DNA from 3 places in the Marinobacter sp. SBS5 genome. Region 2 is predicted to be linked to each of the others. Evidence: predicted binding sites of a transcription regulator. Region 2 holds the regulator's gene; each other region holds the start of a gene.
What was found. The regulator sigma-54, encoded in region 2, starts transcription at its own class of promoters, with help from an activator protein. The targets are predictions, from matches to a motif close to ANTGGCATNNANNTTGCTNT.
Positions count from the first base shown of each region.

Region 1 (6,887 bases), on a different contig from region 2:
GACCCGGTTCTAAAAAACCTTGATTCATGAAGTAATGACACTCAATTCGGGCCAGGGCGATGGCCACATGCGGATGGCCGAAATGCTCAACCACCTTTGGGTTCGGCTGCAGGGTGGCGCAGCGCCCTTCCCACACCGACCAAGCTTTGGCGGCTTGGATCTGCTCCAACTCATTACTACTGGTTAGGCGCCGATAATAGGCCGTTACCATATCGCTTCGCTCAGCCTCTGGGATGGGCGCCAGATACTCTTTCCAATAATCAGGAAATATCCGACTGGCCCCCTCCTGATAAAACCACTGAATATCCCGCGGCCGGCAGAGAAAGATCCCTCTCAGCACCAGCCCCAACACCCGTTCCGGGTGAGCTTGCGCATAAACAAGGCTGAGCGTTGAACCCCAGCTCCCTCCGAACAACAACCAGCGATCCACACCCAGAAACTGCCGCACGGCTTCCATATCGGCCACTAAATTGGCCGTGCAGTTGCCTTCCAACTCCGCCAGCGGGGTCGACCGTCCAGCGCCACGCTGATCGAGCAAAATGATCCGACAACGTTCGGCATCAAAGAACCGACGGTGATAATCCTCGCAGCCTCCGCCCGGCCCACCATGCACCACCAGCACAGGCGTACCCTCAGGATTGCCAGATTCTTCCAGATACAGTTCATGAACGTCATCCACGGCAAGACGGTGACGAGCATAGGGCTGGATTTCAGGATAAAGACTGAGCATAACCGACTCCGTTAAATGACTAACGGTAGTCTAGCCGAGAATGGCGAAAGGGATTACAGCATTAACGAGAGAGGTGTCAGAAAAACTCGAAAGGCAATCGACCCGGAGCAGAGAGACAAACACGAAGGGAAAGGCTGCGCTTTCCCTGAACTTCTCGTGAATGCCCGCACCACTCCGGGCCAACCGTGCCTTACTTCTTACCGGCGCGCTTACGCTCGTTTTCGGTCAGAAGCTTTTTACGCAGACGGATCGACTTGGGCGTTACTTCCACCAGCTCGTCGTCGTCAATAAACTCAAGCGCCTGTTCAAGCGTATGCTTGATGGGCGGCACCAGGCCGATCACTTCGTCCTTACCAGACGCACGCATGTTATCCAGCTTCTTACCCTTGGTCGGGTTAACCACCAGATCGTTATCGCGGCTGTGAATACCACATAGCTGTCCTTCGTAGATTTCCTGGCCCGGCTCAAGGAACAACTTGCCTCGGCTCTGCAGGGTTTCCAGCGAGTAAGTCAGCGCAGTGCCGGTGGCCATGGAAACAATGACACCGTTTTGACGGCTGGTCACTTCACCCAGCTTCACAGGACCGTAATGACTGAAGGTCGAAGTAAGGATACCGGTACCGGAGGTCATGGTCAGGAAGGCGTTCCGGAAACCAATCAAACCACGGGCAGGAATGGTGTATTCCAAGCGCATGCGGCCTTTGCCGTCCGGGATCATGTTGGTCATATCGCCACGACGCAGACCCATTTGCTCCATAATGGGGCCTTGGTGCTGCTCTTCGATGTCGATGATCACGTTTTCGTACGGCTCTTGCTTCTCACCGTCTACTTCTTTGATCACCACTTCCGGACGACCAACCGCCAGCTCGAAGTTTTCGCGACGCATGTTTTCGATCAGTACCGACAGGTGCAGCTCACCACGGCCAGACACTTTGAATTTGTCTGCGGAGTCACCTTCTTCAACACGCAGAGCTACGTTGTGCAGCAACTCTTTTTCCAGACGCTCTTTAATATTGCGACTGGTTACGTACTTACCTTCTTTACCGGCAAACGGCGAATCGTTGACCTGGAAGGTCATCGAAACCGTCGGTTCATCAACGGTCAGTGCGGGCAGCGCTTCAACATTAGAAGGATCACACAAGGTGTCAGAGATGAAGAGCTGATCCAAGCCGCTCACACACACAATGTCGCCAGCCTGAGCTTCGTCAACTTCGACACGCTGCAAACCGGAGTGACCCATGATCTTGAGGATTCGGCCGTTACGCTTTTTACCGTCAGCGCCGATCGCAACTACCGGAGTGTTGGTAGACACTTTACCGCGCGCGATACGGCCAATACCGATCACACCCAAGAAGCTGTTGTAGTCCAGCTGGGAAATCTGCATTTGGAACGGCAGTTCCAAATCCACGTCGGGTGCTGGTACGAAATCCACGATGGCCTGGAAAACGGCGTCCATGTTGTCTTGCATGTCTTCGTGATCCATACCTGCAATGCCGTTCAAGGCACTGGCGTATACGATCGGGAAGTCAAGCTGTTCATCAGTAGCGCCAAGGTTATCAAACAGATCAAACACCTGGTCTACGACCCAGTCCGGGCGAGCACCAGGACGGTCAATCTTGTTTACCACAACAATCGGACGCAAGCCCGCTGCGAACGCTTTTTGCGTTACAAAGCGGGTTTGTGGCATCGGGCCGTCAATCGAATCGACCACGAGCAGAACACTGTCTACCATGCTCATGACTCGCTCAACTTCGCCACCGAAATCAGCGTGTCCCGGGGTGTCCACGATGTTGATGTCGTAGTCTTTCCACTTCAGCGCAGTGTTCTTCGCCAGAATGGTAATTCCACGCTCTTTTTCCTGATCGTTGGAATCCATAACGCGCTCGCTTTCGAGCTCTTTACGGTCCAAAGTTCCGGACTTGCGCAACAATTGGTCAACCAGGGTCGTTTTACCGTGGTCTACGTGGGCAATAATGGCAACGTTTCTAAGCTTATCAATCACAACTGGTATCCTGCAGAAATTAGCGGGACGCAGTATATCGAAAAGTCCATGTCGATAATATGAAGATTAGTGCTTAATATGTAATCAATCACGAAGCGCACTGTTATTAGGCATTTACGGCCAAGGCGCACCATTTTGGCGCACAATTAAACGATTAAAAACGCACAAAACTGTGCCGCTGACGCCCCGGCATGGCTCGAAAGCCCTGCAACTGCGCTTTTGTGAGGCAATATCGGCAAACTGGCAAGGCCCTTGCTTAAGTATAAACAGCCGCAATTGAAAGGTAAGGGCCACCGGCTTCTGATAAGCTTCCCTCACCTGCAAGCAGATCGGGCCTCAGTACACTGAACGATCCGGCACAACGAATATGTATAACTTACGGAGCATGCACAATGTCCAAGACTGTTGATTTGATCAAAGAACACGAAGTCAAATGGGTCGACCTGCGTTTCACCGACACCCGCGGTAAAGAGCAACACGTAACTCTGCCTGCCTCTGAGGTAGACGAAGACTTCTTTGCCGACGGCAAGATGTTCGACGGTTCTTCCATCGCTGGCTGGAAAGGCATCAACGAATCAGACATGATCCTGATGCCGGATGACAGCAGCTCCGTACTGGATCCGTTCACTGAAGAAACCACCATCAACATTACCTGCGACATCGTGGAACCCACCACCATGCAAGGTTACGAGCGTGACCCACGCTCTGTTGCTCAGCGTGCTGAGGAATACCTGAAATCCACCGGCATCGCTGACGGCGCCCTGTTCGGCCCGGAGCCTGAGTTCTTCATCTTTGATTCCGCAAAATGGAAGACCGACATGCAGGGCTCTATGTACGAGCTCTACTCGGAAGAAGCCGCCTGGGTATCCGGCGAAGACTTCGACCGCAACAACATCGGCCATCGTCCAGGCGTTAAAGGCGGTTACTTCCCGGTTCCACCGGTAGACAGCCTGCACGATCTGCGTGGCGCTATGTGTGCGGCCATGGAATCTATGGGGCTGACCATTGAGGTTCACCACCACGAAGTCGGCACCGCCGGCCAGTGTGAGATTGGCGTCGGTCCTAACAGCCTGACCAAGAAAGCAGACGAAGTACAGATCCTGAAGTACTGCGTGCACAACGTTGCCCACGCGTACGGCAAGACGGCGACCTTTATGCCCAAGCCCGTTGTTGGCGATAACGGTTCCGGCATGCACGTACACATGTCCCTGAGCAAAGACGGCAAGAACCTGTTCGCAGGTGATAGCTACGCTGGCCTGAGCGACGAAGCTCTGTACTACGTTGGCGGCATCATCAAGCACGCTAAGGCTATCAACGCCTTCACCAACCCGGCCACCAACAGCTACAAGCGTCTGGTACCAGGTTATGAAGCACCGGTTATGCTGGCCTACTCAGCCCGCAACCGCTCTGCCTCTATCCGTATCCCGTATGTGAATAGCGCCAAAGCCCGTCGTGTTGAAGTTCGCTTCCCGGATCCGGCCGCTAACCCGTACCTGGCCTTCTCTGCACTGATGATGGCCGGCCTAGACGGCATCCAGAACAAGATCCACCCTGGCGATGCCATGGACAAGGATCTGTACGACCTGCCGAAAGAAGAAGCTCTGAACATTCCGAAGGTTGCCGAGACTCTGCAAGAAGCTCTGGACGCCCTGAAAGATGATCACGAGTTCCTGACCCGTGGTGGCGTGTTCACCGAAGACATGATTGCCGGCTACATCGACCTGAAGCGTGCCGAAGTTGAGCGCATCAACATGACCACGCACCCGGTTGAGTTCGAGCTGTACTACTCCTGCTAACTCATCGCACCGTAAAGGTGCCATGACGCAGAAAAAAACCCGCCTCGGCGGGTTTTTTTTGTGGCCGAGTCCACAAAACCCACCCAACAACTGTCGCTCTTAACGAGATGTAACCAAGCGAGCCCTCCACAGCGTTGATATCACCGCCCTTGCCCCTGATAATCAAATGAGTTAACCAGAGCACAGGCCACGATCATGAAAACACTTGTCACGCTCGCATCCGGAATCCTTCTTCTGGCCTCTTCAGCAAGCTGGGCTGAGGTCTACCGCCACGTTGATGCCCAAGGCAATGTCACCTTCTCCGACGAACCCATGAAAGGTGGTGAGGCCGTCAAAGTAAAACCCGTCACCACGATCACACTACCCAAGCCCGAAGTCGTGCGCGAAACCGACAAGCTGCGCGATGAAGTTAAGCGCGAAGGCGCTTCTTATGACGACTTGGCCTTCGCTTACCCGCAGGATGACCAGGCCTTCCATAGCGGCAACGGCACCGTAACTTTTCAAGTGCACAGTACGCCCGGCCTGAAACCCAACCACAAATATGAGATCACACTCGACGGCCAACCAGTCGGCCAAAGTACATCGGGCTCCGTCACCGTCCAGAATATTGATCGCGGCACCCACAGCGCGGTCGCTCACATAGTGGATCACAATGGCGTGCAGGTAAAATCGAGCCAACCGGTTCGCTTCACCATTCACCGGCCATCCATTGCACGCTAAACCAGGCGCACCAATTTAGTGCGCCCGCACCAAATTAAAGCCATACTGTAGGCAACAAAAGGGCATAACCCGGGCTACCTACAGGCTTCCCTCTCGCTTTGTATCAATTCAATGCACCGCCTGCCCCGCCCAGGACCGCTCTCTTGAGTTTCACGCACCTTTTTTGACTTCACACAAAAATTGGTTCGTTTTTTGCAAAACCTGAGTGATAACCATGAGCGCCCAACGGGATCCCAGCATGTCGTTTCGACCATCCAGCACCCTGGAAACCGGGTACAAAAGCATTCTCGACAGCCTGACAACAGCGGTGCTGGTCTTGGGTGATGACCTGACTATTCGCTACCTAAACCCGGCCGCCGAGAACCTGTTTGAAACGAGCCTTACGCGGACTCAGGGGACGCCTCTGCACGAGGTTCTCATCGATTCAGAGAATGCGCTGAGAACACTGCACGCAGCGGCAAAGAACGGCCAATCCTACACACGGCGCGAGGCTGAGTTCGCATTACTGACCGGATCCCGCCTGATGGTGGATTACTCAGTCAGCCCCATCAGCATTGACCCTATTGAACTACTGATCGAACTCCAGCCCATAGACCGCCAGTTACGTATCAGTCGGGAAGAAGACATTATTTCCCAGCAGGAAGCCTCCCGAATTCTTGTCCGAGGCATGGCTCACGAGATCAAGAATCCACTGGGCGGCATTCGAGGTGCAGCACAACTGCTCGACCGCGAACTGGACAGTGACGGGCAACGCGAATACACCCAGGTCATCATTAACGAGGCCGACCGGCTGCGCAGTTTAGTGGACCGTATGCTCGGGCCCAACAAAGCCCTGCAGATCGCCCCGACCAACATTCATGAGGTTCTTGAGCGGGTTCGTACCCTGATCGAGGCGGAAAGCCGGGGCAAGGTGCAGCTGCAGCGTGATTACGATCCCAGCATCCCGGAATTCTTGGGCGACAAGGAGCAACTCATTCAGGCGGTATTGAACATTGCTCGGAACGCCATGGAAGCCGCATTTGAAAACGAAAGCGCTTCAGGTTCCGAAACAACACCCACAATAACCTTCCGCACCCGAACCTTGCGACAGTTCACCATCGGCCATCAACGCCATCGCCTAGCTTGCCGCATCGACATTATCGACAACGGCCCCGGCATTCCAGCCGACCTGTTGCAGAACGTTTTTTACCCCATGATCAGTGGTCGGGCTTCAGGCACTGGCTTAGGGCTATCGATCACCCAAAGCATCATCGGCCAGCACCGGGGCTTGGTGGAATGTGAAAGCGAGCCAGGAAAAACCGACTTCATTATCTTCCTGCCTCTGGAGGACACTTTATGAATCAGCCAGAAAACGTCTGGATCATCGACGACGACAAAAGCATCCGCTGGGTTCTCGAGCGAGCGCTGAGCCAAGCCGGCCTGCAAGTTCAGGCCTTTGACAGCGGCGAAGGCATTATTGCCCGGCTCGAACGGGAACGACCGGACGCGATTGTCAGCGACATCCGCATGCCCGGCGTGGATGGTATCACCCTGCTTTCCCGAATTGTTGCATTGCACCCGGACGTTCCTGTCATCATCATGACCGCCCACTCAGATCTGGACAGCGCGGTCACCAGCTACCAGACCGGAGCGTTCGAAT
Region 1 covers NZ_JBLWAZ010000006.1:20,248-27,134, reverse strand. Annotated here, with positions in the region: gene pip (prolyl aminopeptidase) at 1-730, opposite strand, end outside; gene typA (translational GTPase TypA) at 921-2,732, opposite strand; gene glnA (glutamate--ammonia ligase) at 3,125-4,528, shown strand; gene ACNQ6O_RS14330 (DUF4124 domain-containing protein) at 4,724-5,248, shown strand; gene glnL (nitrogen regulation protein NR(II)) at 5,487-6,587, shown strand; gene ntrC (nitrogen regulation protein NR(I)) at 6,584-6,887, shown strand, end outside.
Region 1: glnA (glutamate--ammonia ligase) is a predicted target of sigma-54. The motif match lies at 2,972-2,991, and genes of this name have one in related genera.

Region 2 (6,887 bases):
CCCTACCGGGTATCAATGGTATACTTTCTGCCATAGTCATCCGTCCCGATAACAGGGCCGGGTTCACAGACCGACCGAGCAAAGCCAGCCGAGATGACAGATTCAAACTCTTCAAGTTCCCGGGATTACCGCAACTCAGCCGTTCGGGCCATCCGGATTGAACGGGATGCAATCGAAGCACTCGAACACCGTATCAATGGCGAGTTCAGCCGTGCCTGCGACATCATCATGGCCTGCAAAGGCCGAGTCGTGGTGACAGGGATGGGCAAATCCGGCCACATCGGCAACAAGATTGCCGCCACTCTGGCCAGCACCGGCACGCCCTCTTTTTTCGTGCACCCGGGTGAAGCCAGCCACGGTGATCTCGGCATGATCACCCCGCAAGACGTGGTTATCGCCATCTCCAACAGCGGCAGCACCAGCGAAGTCGTCACTATTCTACCTTTAATCCGGCGAATGGGCGCGCCCCTGATCAGCATGACGGGCAACCCGGACTCTTTACTCGCAAAAGAAGCCGAGGCCAACCTGGACGTCAGTGTCGCCAGTGAAGCCTGCCCACTTGGGTTGGCCCCCACATCCAGCACCACGGCCACACTGGTGATGGGTGATGCTTTAGCAGTCGCGTTGCTGGAAGCCCGCGGGTTCAGCGCGGAAGACTTCGCTTTTTCTCACCCGGGCGGCCGGCTGGGGCGACGCCTACTGCTGCGCGTTTCCGACATTATGCACACCGGCGACAAGGTTCCCCGTGTACTTGAAACCACCACCCTGAGCGGCGCACTTCTGGAAATAACCCGCAAAGGTCTGGGCATGACCACCGTCGTGAACGCCACTGGCGAGCTGACCGGCATCTTTACCGACGGCGACCTGCGCCGAACCTTGGACAAATCCGTTGATGTGCACACCACCGCCATCGCTCAGATCATGACGCGCAACGGTAAAACCATTCAGGCAGATCAGCTGGCGGCCGATGCGCTCAACATTATGGAAGAGCTAAAAATCAACGCCCTGCCGGTGACTGATAGCGAAGGCAATCTGGTCGGCGCCATCAACATGCACGACCTGTTGCGGGCGGGGGTTATCTGATGCCAGAACTGACACCACCACTCAGCCAACACTGGAGCGATGAACTCCGCACCAAAGCAGCGACCATCAAACTGGTCGCCTTTGATGTTGACGGCATAATGAGTGACGGCAAGCTCTATTTCAGCGCCAGCGGCGATGAACTGAAAACCTTCAACATTCTGGATGGTTTGGGGCTGAAGCAGCTGATGAACGCTGGCATCACCGTTGCCGTAATTACCGGCAGGCGCTCTCCTCTAACCGAAAAACGCATGAACGACCTAGGCATCAGCCACCTCATGCAAGGGCGGGAAGACAAGAAAATTGCCCTGCAAGAGCTGGTGGCCAACATGGACATCACACCAGAGCAGATCGCCTACATGGGCGATGATTTGCCAGACCTTCCTGCACTGCAATTCGCCGGCCTTGGTATCACCGTCCCGAACGGTTACTGGCTGGTTAGACAGCATGCAGATTACTGCACCACGGTTGCCGGCGGCAGTGGCGCAGTGCGAGAAGCCTGCGACCTGATTCTCTGGTCGCAAGACCGACTCACAACAACCCTCGCACCCTATGTGAGCGAAGCGCTGTGATCACTCGACTGTTCAGCCCCGGAAAAGGCAAAGCGTGGGCCAGAACGCTGGCGTTGGGCGGCACGATAGCAGCCACCCTGTTTCTCATGTGGCAAAGTGAGGAACCACCAGGCAGTCAGGACGACGCCAAAGAGCTTCGCGGGCCGGCGGAGCCAGACGGTTTTATCATCCAGGCGGATTACCGGACCTGGGACGCACAGGGCAACCCGAAAATTCGCATGACCAGCCCTCGCATCGAGCAGTTCGAACGCAACAACCTCGCCGCCATGGAGAAGCCCCGTGCCACCCTGCATGGAGAAGGCGACCCGGTGCCGTGGAATATTGAGGCGGATCAAGGTAGCCTTCTGCAAGACGATGGGCTAGTTAACCTGAACGGTAACGTTGTCATCCATCGACAGCTTCAAGGCTCTGATACCACCTTCAAAACCAACGAGCTAACCCTGAACAATACCGAGGGTACCGTGTACACCGATCAACCGGTGACCATCATCGAGCCCCACGGAACCACCAAAGCAACAGGCATGAAAGCCTGGCTAGACGACCGAATTCTGGAACTCAATTCCCAAGTGGAAGGGCATTATGATCCCATCAGGTAACCGACTTCTTTTTCCGCTGATTATGGCAGCCGCTTTTCTGGCCAGCCCGGCAGCAGCCTTCACGCTGGACTCCGATGAGCCCATCAAAGTCAGCGCCAACTCTGCACGCCTGGATGACAGCGCTGGCACAGCCATCTACACCGGAGCCGTAGAACTGGTGCAAGGCAACGTTAAACTGGATGCGGAACGCGTCGTTCTTTATCGCAGCCCTCAAGGCCTGAGCAGAATTGAGGCGAGCGGCAGCCCCGCCCATTACCGCCAGCCATCGCAGGACGAAACCGCCGTCATCAATGCCGAAGCCCGGAACATCACCTGGTCGGCGAAAGACAGCCAGCTTACCTTTGAGCGAGAAGCCTTGATCGAGCAAGGTGGCAGCACCTTTCGGGGTGATATTATCCACTACGACACCGTGAATCGGGTGGTCACCGCAGAAGGTGGCAACGTTGAGGGTGAAGGCTCAGGCCGAGTAGAAATGGTGATTCAGCCGCGCAGTTCAGGTCAATAACAGGAAGGTTCTGATGGCAGTTCTCAGGGCCAGTAATCTGGCAAAAAGCTACAAGCAGAAAAAAGTGGTTCTGGACGTTTCTCTGGAAATTCGTTCCGGCGAAATTGTTGGCCTGCTGGGCCCCAACGGTGCCGGTAAAACTACCTGCTTTTACATGATTGTTGGACTGGTGCCCGCGGACCACGGCCGCATCACCATAGACAACAACGATATTACCCCCCTCCCCATGCATGGACGTGCGCGAAAAGGCATCGGTTATTTGCCTCAGGAAGCGTCGGTATTCCGCAAGCTGACCGTGCGCGACAACATTATGGCCATTCTGGAAACTCGCAAATCGCTGTCTAAAGCGGATCGCGAAGCCAAACTGGAAGAGCTACTCGAAGAGTTTCACATTACCCACATTCGCGACAGCGTGGGTATGGCACTTTCGGGCGGTGAACGTCGTCGGGTAGAGATTGCTCGGGCTTTGGCTATGGAGCCCGCGTTCATTCTTCTGGATGAGCCCTTTGCCGGAGTTGACCCTATTTCGGTCAGCGACATAAAACACATCATCCGACATCTTCGCGACAAAGGCATCGGCGTTCTCATTACCGACCACAACGTACGCGAAACGCTCGATATTTGTGAGAATGCCTACATTGTCTCTGGTGGCCACATCATCGCATCGGGCAACGCGGATGCCATTCTTGCCAACCAGCAGGTGAAAGAAGTTTACCTTGGAGACGAGTTCCGACTATAGACAATCGCAGACCTGAAAGCCGGGCTGATTGTTTTGCTGAACGCTAGCAAGTAAACTCGGCAGGGTACTTGCTTAAATTGTTGGGCATGCGCTGCAAGTTACCAGCACACAACAATTTTTTTCATTCGCAAGCAATGCTATATATCAGGATACAGGCACGTTATGGATTTTGAGCCATGGTTATGAAAGCTTCATTACAGCTTAAAATGGGCCAAAGCCTGACCATGACCCCCCAGCTGCAACAAGCCATACGGCTACTGCAGCTTTCCACGCTGGACCTTCAGCAGGAAATTCAGCAGGCACTCGATTCGAACCCAATGCTGGAAACCTCCGAGGACGACGATCAAACCGACTCGAATGAGCAGCGAGAAAGCAGCCAGGACGACCAGCACGAGACTGCTTCTGCTGCTCAAGAAGACCAAAGCACAGACTCGCAAAGCTCGGATTGGGACGAATCAGAAACCGCGCCTGACTGGTCTGCCGAAGACCAAACGCCGGACACCATCCCAGACGACCTACCTGTCGATACGGCTTGGGACGACATCTATCAATCGGCGCCAGCCCCTGCAAGCCGGGGTGAAGACGAACACGACTCCGATTTCGAGACCCGCAACTCCCCGAGCGAAACGCTACACGACCATCTTGAGTGGCAACTGAACCTGACTCCGTTAAGCGAAAGGGATCAGGCGATCGCACACGCTCTGCTGGATGCTGTGGATGACCGAGGCTATTTGACGTCATCCATCGAAGAGATCCATTCGGGCCTGTTTGAAGATTCCGAAGACGATCCGCTCGAACTCGACGAAGTTCAGGCTGTCCTGCGCCGACTGCAGCATTTTGATCCTCCAGGTGTATTTGCCAAGGACCTGCAAGACTGCCTGATGATCCAGCTGAACCAGCTGCCGCCTGAGACCCCTTGGTTGCGCCAGGCAAAATTGGTGGTTACTCAATTCCTGCATTTACTGGGCAACCGGGATTATGCTCAGCTGCTGCGCCGTAGCCGCTTGAAAGAAGACCAATTGAAAGAAGTGTTGGCGGTGATCACCAGCCTGAATCCCAACCCCGGCGACAGCATCGACCGCACAGAACCGGACTACGTGATTCCGGATGTCATCGTGCGCAAGCACGAAGGTCGCTGGCGAGTAGAGCTTAATCCGGAAATTGCGCCGCGCATTCGCGTCAACGCCAGCTATGCTTCGCTGATTCGGCGGGCCGACAGCAGCGCTGACAACACCTACATGCGCGACCAACTGCAAGAAGCCAAGTGGTTTATCAAAAGCCTTCAGAGCCGCAACGAGACCTTGCTCAAAGTTTCCACTCGCATTGTTGAGTACCAACAGGGCTTTCTGGACCATGGCGATGAAGCCATGAAACCATTAATTCTCTCGGACATCGCTCAGGCCGTGGATATGCACGAGTCGACCATATCCCGGGTCACCACTCAAAAATACATGCATACCCCGCGGGGCATTTTTGAGCTCAAGTACTTTTTCTCCAGCCACGTGGGCACTGCCGAGGGTGGAGAATGTTCCTCAACGGCGATTCGTGCGATGATCAAAAAACTGATTGCCGACGAAACACCAAAAAAGCCATTGAGTGATAGCAAAATTGCAGCCATGCTAGGAGAACAGGGAATCAATGTTGCCCGACGTACGGTAGCCAAGTACAGAGAGGCGATGCACATCCCTCCCTCGAACGAGCGTAAGCGTTTGGTTTAAGGATTCGTCAGCACAAGAGGTGCTGACACTCAGTCCGGCAAAAGCCGGCTATATGACAACAGGAGAAGCCTATGCAACTCAACATTTCAGGCCATCATGTAGAACTGACTCCCGCACTAAAGGATTACGTAACCACCAAGTTTGATAAGCTTGAGAGACACTTTGACCACATCAGTAATTGTCAGGTGACACTGCAAGTTGAGAAAGTTCGCCAGATGGCCGAAGCTACCCTCCACGTAATTGGTGGCGAAATTCACGCAAAGGCTGAAAGTGAGGATATGTACGCCGCTATCGACGGCTTGGTCGACAAACTCGACCGCCAAATCCTCAAGCATAAAGAGAAAACAGTTGCTCGGATGCAAGGTAACGGTTAACGCGCTCTTTAGCGTGAAACCGAACCGGGCGTTTCAATAAGACGTGCTGCGGCAGGAGTATCCGGCCGCAGCCTTTTTTTTACGGAAATGAAGTCGATCTATGACCGATTCATCCCTGACCATCGACAACATTCTGGCTCCAGAACTGACTCTGTGCCGGGTTGCGGCGTCAAGCAAGAAGCGTGTACTGGAGTTTATCGCTGAACACATTCATCAACAGGATGAAAGCCTCAACGATACAGATATCTTTAACAACCTGGTGTCGCGGGAGCGGCTGGGCAGTACCGGTATTGGCGAAGGCATAGCTATCCCCCATTGCCGTCTGGACGGGCTGGATAGAGTCATCGGCGTATTGATGACACTGGCCGAACCGGTTGACTTCGATTCCATCGACAGCCAACCGGTTGACATTGTTTTCGCCCTGGTTGTCCCCAGAGAGGCGACTAGCGAACACTTGGAGCTGCTCAGTCAGCTTGCCGAGAAGTTTAATGAAAGCTCTTTTTGCGAAAAACTGCGCCAGTGTCAGGATGCCGGCAGCCTGCACCAGGCCATGATTTCCAACCCTAACTGATACAGTTTGGGCAGAACGCGTAGCATGAGAGGAATACCGTTATGAAGCTGATCATCGTCAGCGGCCGCTCAGGCTCGGGCAAAAGTACCGCGCTGCACGTACTTGAGGATTTGGGGTTCTACTGCATAGACAACCTCCCCATCGGCCTTCTGTCCCCACTGACTCAAGAGGCCACCACTCAGGAAGCGCCCACCCGCCTGCGTAAAATGGCGGTCAGCATTGACGCTCGTAATCTGTCCGGCGAGCTGGCGAACTTTGAGGCGATCTACCATCAGCTGAAAAGCACCGGCATGGAAGTGGAAATCATCTTTCTCGATGCCGACGAACAAACTCTGCTGCAGCGTTTCCACGCGACCCGCCGCAAGCACCCGCTCAGCGATGACAAGACCTCGCTGCCGGAAGCCGTTTCCAACGAGAAAGTTCTCCTCGAGCCGCTATCCAGACTGGCCGATCTTTATGTGAACACCACTGGCCTGTCCATGTATGAGCTGCGCGACATGGTCAAGCAGCGGGTTGCAGGTCGCAAAGATCAGGAACTCGCCCTACTGGTTCAATCCTTCGGTTTCAAGCACGGCGTCCCGGTCGATTCCGATTATGTCTTCGACGTCCGGTGCCTCCCCAACCCCTACTGGGACACTACTCTGAGAAAGTACACCGGCATCGACCAACCGGTGATCAATTTTCTTGAGCGCGAGCCTTTGAGCCAAAAGATGGTCAACGACATCATTGGCT
Region 2 covers NZ_JBLWAZ010000001.1:943,699-950,585, reverse strand. Annotated here, with positions in the region: gene ACNQ6O_RS04560 (KpsF/GutQ family sugar-phosphate isomerase) at 94-1,083, shown strand; gene kdsC (3-deoxy-manno-octulosonate-8-phosphatase KdsC) at 1,083-1,652, shown strand; gene lptC (LPS export ABC transporter periplasmic protein LptC) at 1,649-2,248, shown strand; gene lptA (lipopolysaccharide transport periplasmic protein LptA) at 2,232-2,753, shown strand; gene lptB (LPS export ABC transporter ATP-binding protein) at 2,767-3,492, shown strand; gene ACNQ6O_RS04535 (RNA polymerase factor sigma-54) at 3,669-5,210, shown strand; gene hpf (ribosome hibernation promoting factor) at 5,282-5,584, shown strand; gene ptsN (PTS IIA-like nitrogen regulatory protein PtsN) at 5,685-6,155, shown strand; gene rapZ (RNase adapter RapZ) at 6,197-6,887, shown strand, end outside.

Region 3 (6,887 bases), on a different contig from region 2:
TAGACATCGCCAAAACGGGCCGATTCGGGAACGCCATCTTGCCAAATCAATTCCGCCGGCTCTGTGGCCGGCGGTTTCAGGGGGCCAGTGATCGACATCAGTCTTCAGCGGTAATCCGGGTAACACTTTTAATAACGACAGGGGAGAGCGGTACGTCGGACATGCCTCGCTTGCGTCCGGTCTGCACTGAGGCGATTTTGTCGATCACGCCCATGCCCTGAGTTACTTTTCCGAAAACCGCATAACCGGCACCGCGCACACCTGCATTCAGGAAGTCGTTATCCACGACATTAATGAAGAACTGTGATGTGGCAGAGTCGGGGTTGCTGGTGCGGGCCATCGCGATGGTACCACGCAGGTTTGGCAGGGTTTCGCTGCCTTCATTGACGATGGGGGAGTTGGTGGGTTTCTGGCGCATGTCAGCAGTGAACCCACCGCCCTGGATCATGAAGCCTGATATGACACGGTGAAAAATAGTGTCATCGTAGAAGTCATCTTCCACGTAGTTCAAAAAGTTCTCGACGGTTTTGGGGGCAACGTCGGGGCGCAAAAGGAGTTCAAACGCCCCTTCGGAAGTCACGAAGCGTACTTTTGGCAACTCATCGTTGCTGTCCGCGTGCGCTGTGCTGGCAAAAATAAGCGCCGAAAGGACCAACAATGCGGCATAAATCACAAGAGATTGTTGTTTTACGAAGTTTGTCATTTAAAGGCTGCTCTTTGTTTCAGTGAGTGTCGGAATAGGTGACATAATCAGATTCGCTACAAAGCAGTTAACGATATTAACAGATCCTTACGCCGATAAGAGTAAAAGCAAACAGCAAGTAGGTCGGTGCTCAACTACGCTTGTAATAGCTTGAAGGAAATCACAATGCCGGGCTTGGTTGTACGGTGTTCATGGTGAACACAGGAGAACATGAGTGAAAGTCCAAAGAGGATTTGAAGAAAAGTCACGGCTTGGCCGGTTGTTGATCAATCGCGGATACTTGTCTGAGTCAGAGCTCGATGATGCGTTGAAGCTTCAGCGAACCTCTGGGCAGCGCTTGGGTGAGGTTCTGATTGCATCGGGCTGTATCACTGAAAAAGACCTGATTCGGGTTTTGAAGCACCAGTCTCGATACCGCAATACGGCGGCACTGGTGACGATGGTTGCTCTTCCATTTCAACCGTTGGTCTCTTTTGCGTCTACGAACACTGATAATGACGATGCAGAAACTGTAGCGAGTGCAGGGCAGTTGTATGAAGGGCGCGGATTCGCTCCGTTGACGGAAGATGAAATGTCGTCGGTGTCAGGGCAGCGGGGCATAGGTTTGATGGACCGCATTGAAAAGGTGGCGTCAATGCCGGGTAAGGCGGCGGATGCGAAGGGCGGCAACGCTGATGAGGCTGGCCTTGATGCGGTAGAGGGGGTTCGGCTTGCGGCCAACGTGTTTGTGCCTGTCTTGAGTTTCCTTGACTCTGACCTCACCATTTCGGGTGTGCAGTATCGTGAAGGCGAAGAGCGATACTCGATTCGGGATGATGGCGCTATAACGCTGGCGTTGCCCGAGCGCATTGAGGAAATCAGAGTGGAGAATATCCGAGTCGCAGGCGGGAACGGCGCATCGATGGGGAGTGTCAGTATTCAGGATATTCGGTTTCATCCCGATTCGAACATGACCATCTATACCCGTTAACAACCAATTGTTGCGTTCTAAACAAAATGCCCGGCCAAGAGCCGGGCATTTTACTTTTTACTAGCGAGAATCAAGCGCTGGCAAAAACGGTGCTACTTGAAACGCTGGTCTGCTGACCCTGAGCGCCGTAGAGCTTTTGCTGGCTAGAGGCACCGCGGAAAATATCAGTGACGCGTGCGAGGCGCTTTTGCAGATGACTGACCACTCGACTGTTGTTCTGGTTGAGTGACTGACACTCCCGAAGCTTTTGATCGGCCGCTTTCCACAGCTGATGCAAATCACTCATTCCGCCGGCCTGAATAAAGCGCGAGGGCTCGCCGGAGTCAGGGCGATAGCCCATGTTCACCAACAGGTGGATCTTCTGTCGGGCTCGATCACGGATAGCGCCAAGAATTTGATTCTTTTCTTGTGTAAGCTCTTGCAGAGGACTGATATCCGGAGAGGACAATGCCTGCTTCTCCCTAAGGAGAAGATCCGCCAAGCCTTCCAGCTGGCGGAGGTCTTCACTAAGAAGGGTCTTCAACTCATCGATAGCGGCCATATTCTACTCACCCAAAAATGCTTTCATCCATCTCAAGCATTTTCTGGGCCAGTTTTTCTGCGTCGATCTTGTAGGTGCCGTTATCCAGTGCCGAGCGAATCTGCGCGATGCGATCGTCGTCCATTTCCGGGTAATCGCCAAGCTTTTGCTCAAGCTGTTTCAGGTTTTTGGCCTGACTGCTAAGGCTAACGTTCTCGCCACGAGCAGCTGGGCCTTGCGCCTGGGCTTGATCGGCTGCTGATGACGTGGTGTTGGCGGTGCTTGCCGCTTTATCGGCCGGTGTTCTGGTGGTGTTGACCTGGCCTGGGCCAATTCCATTTAAGTCAACTGACATAAAATTACCTGCTTGCCTGTGACCACTGCTAACGAGTGGCAGAATCGGGTTTATACCTTCTTATCGGCAAGGTGTTGCCGTACTTTAGTCTTTTCAGGAAAAAAATTTCCGCTCTGTCGTTAAGCGCTATTGCATCGGTATCTCAACACGCCCCGGCGCTACCACGGTTGCCTTGAGTGTGCGCGCGGAACGAAGATTCTCTACCAGCACTTGCTCCCCGATACTTGCGTTGCCAAGAGCTTTGCCGCGGGAACTGACCGAAAACGAGCCGGATTGGGCAACAATAATAACATGGTCGCCCCGCTCGATGGCATCAGGGGCTTCCAGCAAGTCCGGAGTCAGCATTGTGCCCGTTTTAACGGGGCGGCGAACCATCATGCCCTGAATTGTGTCTATGTCGGTTAGAGTGCCCCGGCGACTGGCATTCAGCTGAACTTCGCTTGTCGTCAGGGCAGCGCTGGTTAATCGCTCGCCCCTTGTTAAGGGGCGTGCAGCAACGATGGCTTCGCCGTAGATCTCCACAGACGCCGTAACGTACATTCGCCACGGACGCTCGCCAGCGCAGCTAATAAGAATGGAAGGGCTCGGCGTTCGCAGCGGATCGCTAACGAAGTTCAGTTCAGGCTTTCCCTCGCACGGTGCCAGTTTCAGGCGCCGGTCAATATTGCCTATTTGATACTCAATGCGCCGATTTAGTTCCGATTGATCCTCGGCCCATGTTTGCAAGAAACGCTGTGCCATGTTTCGAATATCGCTGGCGGTTGTGGTCTGTTTGGCGAAGACGGGGAGGCTGAAAAAGAGGGTCAGCGTAAGAAATAAGAGGGTGCGCATCTTTGTTGCTTTGTCCTATGCTGTTGGTATGTCTGCTGCCCTTTAAAAAAAGTTAAGGATCTGGGCATATGGCCGTTACACTGTGTCTGAATTCAATGCTTGTGAACTATAAAGCAAAATCAGTGCCGGTTAAGGGCACCCTAGGAGTAGAGCGTCATGACAGGGGTACTTCAAAGCGTTAATCAGCGCACCCAGCTGGTCGGCCAGAATCGGCTCGAACTGTTGCTGTTTCGGCTCCGTGGCCGTCAGGTCTATGGTATTAACGTCTTCAAAGTGAAAGAAGTGTTGCAGTGCCCAAGACTGTCTTCTATTCCTAACAGTCGTGCGGTTGTGCGCGGCGTATCCCATATTCGTGGGGAGACCATTCCCATTGTTGACATGGGCATGGCGATCGGTCTGCCAGGCGTACCCCAGGAGCAACTGGCGACGAGCTTTGTGATCATCACGGAATACAACCGAAAGACCCAGGGGTTTTTGGTGTCTGGCGTCGACCGCATTTTAAATATGAATTGGGAAGACATCATGCCGCCGCCGAAAGGAGCGGGCAAAGATGTATACTTGACGGCGGTTACCAAAGTTGATGAAAAACTGGTTGAAATCATCGATGTAGAGAAGATTCTTTCAGAGGTTTCTCCGCTTCGTGAAGACGTTAATCAAGAGATTGTGACGCGAAGTGCGGCTCAGTCCAAACGTCATCTTCCTGTCCTCGTGGTAGATGATTCCGCCGTAGCGCGGCGCCAGATCAGCCGTTGTCTGACGGCGATTGGAATGGAAGTCATTACTCATAACGATGGCAGGCAAGCGCTGGACTACTTGAAAAGTCTCACGCAGGATGGTTCATCCATTCGAGACCACCTCTCGCTGATTATCTCCGATGTGGAAATGCCCGAGATGGATGGCTATACGCTGGTTACCCGAATCAAAGAAGACCCTGCGCTAAAAGATATGTTCATCATGCTGCACACATCGCTGAGCGGTGTTTTTAACCGGGCCATGGTGCAGAAGGTGGGTGCAGACGATTTTATGGCAAAATTTAGCCCGGACGAACTGGCTGAGCGTGTAATGGAATTGATCGGGCAGGATTGATGTCCCGGTTAACCGTTTTACCCATGATAGAGATGCAATGAACGCGGAAATAACGCCTCGGGAATACGAAGAGTTCAAAACGTTCTTACAGGATGCCTGTGGCATTTTGCTGGGCGATAACAAGCAGTATTTGGTTAAAAGCCGGCTACGCAGAATTCTTGAAGATAACGGTTTGAGTTCGCTTGGTGAGCTTCTCGAGCGGCTAAAACGGTCTGGGCGTATGGGCCTTCGCGAAGTCGTGATTGATGCGATGACCACCAACGAGACGCTTTGGTTTCGGGATAATCATCCGTTTCGTATTCTCCAGGACAAACTTCTGCCAGAGTTTGCTGAGCGCAAATCGTTGCAGCCACTGCGGATTTGGTCGGCTGCATGTTCAACCGGGCAGGAGCCATACTCGGTTTCAATGGTGCTTGATGAGTTTCGGCAGACCCGTCCGGGCAAACTCCGGGACGTTCGTATAACCGCGACCGATATATCCAAAAGCGTTCTGGAAGTGGCTCGTAAGGGCGAGTATGAAATGATTGCGATCGGGCGTGGTTTGTCCCCTGAGCGCCAAAAGCGCTACTTTAAGCCCTCTGTAAACGGTGGTTGGCAGATCAATAATCAAATCAAGGCGATGGTGGAGTTTAAAGAGCTGAACCTTCTCGAGCGTTATATGCTCGGAAAGTTCGACATTATTCTATGTCGCAATGTGTTGATCTACTTCTCGGCAGAATCTAAAAAAGACATCCTGACTCGCTTGCACGGAGCATTGAACCCTGGCGGCTACCTGATTTTAGGGGCGTCAGAATCGCTGAATGGCTTGCCGGATTTGTACGAAATGGTGCAGTGCCAGCCGGGTATTGTTTACCGCAAAAAATAGGCTCGCTTTGATCCGGACATCTGCCTCCGCTTATTCGAGTGGCAGATGACCGGTCTTTACCCAAATCACGGTTTCTTCTTCTACGAAGGGGTGGTGTTGGCTCATGTGTGGTGAGCGCATCCAGGTACCTTTCGAGTACCGGCCTTGCTCATCACAAAACTCTCCCGATAACACCAGAATTTCCTCACCACCAAAGTGCCGATGCGGCTGGAACACTTCGTTGGCTGGCCACTTTACCAGGGCAACGTGTTCGTGTTCGAAATCATGCAGGGGCATAACTTGCAGGCCGCCGATACCCGGTAACCACTCGGCCGTAGTGGTATCGATGCAAACCGTTGAGGTATCGCGCGGATCAAACTGGTGCAGTTTGACTAATAACGTGCAGCCTTCCTCGCTGAACGGTGCGTGGCCGCTGCCTGGAGGATTTCGAAGATACGTTCCGGCCGAGTAGTGGCCGTTTTCGTCGGAAAAAACGCCTTCAAGCACCAGAATCTCTTCGCCTAACGGGTGTTCATGCCGACTGAAAGAAGCGCCAGGCTTATAACGGACGATGCTGGTCGCGTGCCCGCGTTCTGCTTCCTCGCGTGCCAGCGGTTTGCGCTCGACACCCGAAGCAGGGCTAGGTGCCCAGTCAAGCTCGTGGGTGCGGATGACCAAGCGTTGAGAAAAGTCCATGTTCAGCATAAAGGCGCTCGCTACTCGTTATTTGATCAACTCTTGAATGTCGCGGAAACGTGGGTGCTTGCAGTCGCCCATCCATTCAAAGGCGACCATTTCAGTTGTGACAATCCTTGCACCGCTTTGGTGGAGGCGGTCGAGGGCCACATCACGGTCGAAATCATTCCGCGAACCGGTGGCATCGGCAACGACCCAAACCTTGTAGCCGGCATCCAGTAGGCTCAAAGCCGTCTGCAGCATGCAAACGTGGGTTTCGCATCCGCCAATAATAACGTGCTGGCGGCCTTCCGGTAATTCATCAATGAGGCCGTCCGGGCAGGCATCAAAGTGGGTTTTTCCAATGGTGTTATTGCACAACTCGCGAACGGACTCGACATTCGAGCCGAGCTTTTCAGGCAATTGCTCGGTGCCAATCACGGGTACTTCGAGGAGACCAGCGATAATCGCCAGTGTTGTGCAGCGATCAATCACTTCCTCACCTTGGCTGATCGCCGGCATCAGCTTCTCTTGTACGTCGACTAGCAGCAAGGTGGATTGCTCGGCTTTCATCAGCATTCTGTTTCTCCAAAAAGGTGGGCTTCAGGGTGTTAAGCATAGCGAAAATACCGGGCGAGTAGGGCGTACCGCCGGCTCTGGAATAAATTTTTAGAGAATTTCTCAGATACGGTTGCCAAACGCCGCCAAAACAATTAAAGTTTGCGCCCTCAAATGAGCGGCGAGTTCGCTGATTTGAAACAGTTTATTGGAGAGGTGGCCGAGTGGCTGAAGGCGCACGCCTGGAAAGTGTGTATACGTTAATAGCGTATCGAGGGTTCGAATCCCTCCCTCTCCGCCAATACGAAACCCCAGCAGAAATGCTGGGGTTTTTTGTTTGTGGCT
Region 3 covers NZ_JBLWAZ010000002.1:49,486-56,372, reverse strand. Annotated here, with positions in the region: gene mnmC (bifunctional tRNA (5-methylaminomethyl-2-thiouridine)(34)-methyltransferase MnmD/FAD-dependent 5-carboxymethylaminomethyl-2-thiouridine(34) oxidoreductase MnmC) at 1-92, opposite strand, end outside; gene ACNQ6O_RS05895 (peptidylprolyl isomerase) at 98-703, opposite strand; gene ACNQ6O_RS05890 (pilus assembly protein PilB) at 918-1,673, shown strand; gene ACNQ6O_RS05885 (flagella synthesis protein FlgN) at 1,744-2,214, opposite strand; gene flgM (flagellar biosynthesis anti-sigma factor FlgM) at 2,222-2,548, opposite strand; gene flgA (flagellar basal body P-ring formation chaperone FlgA) at 2,675-3,379, opposite strand; gene ACNQ6O_RS05870 (chemotaxis protein CheV) at 3,536-4,465, shown strand; gene ACNQ6O_RS05865 (CheR family methyltransferase) at 4,503-5,330, shown strand; gene ACNQ6O_RS05860 (cupin domain-containing protein) at 5,361-6,014, opposite strand; gene ACNQ6O_RS05855 (isochorismatase family protein) at 6,033-6,563, opposite strand; tRNA gene ACNQ6O_RS05850 (tRNA-Ser) at 6,753-6,843, shown strand.
Region 3: flgA (flagellar basal body P-ring formation chaperone FlgA) is a predicted target of sigma-54. The motif match lies at 3,490-3,509, and genes of this name have one in related genera.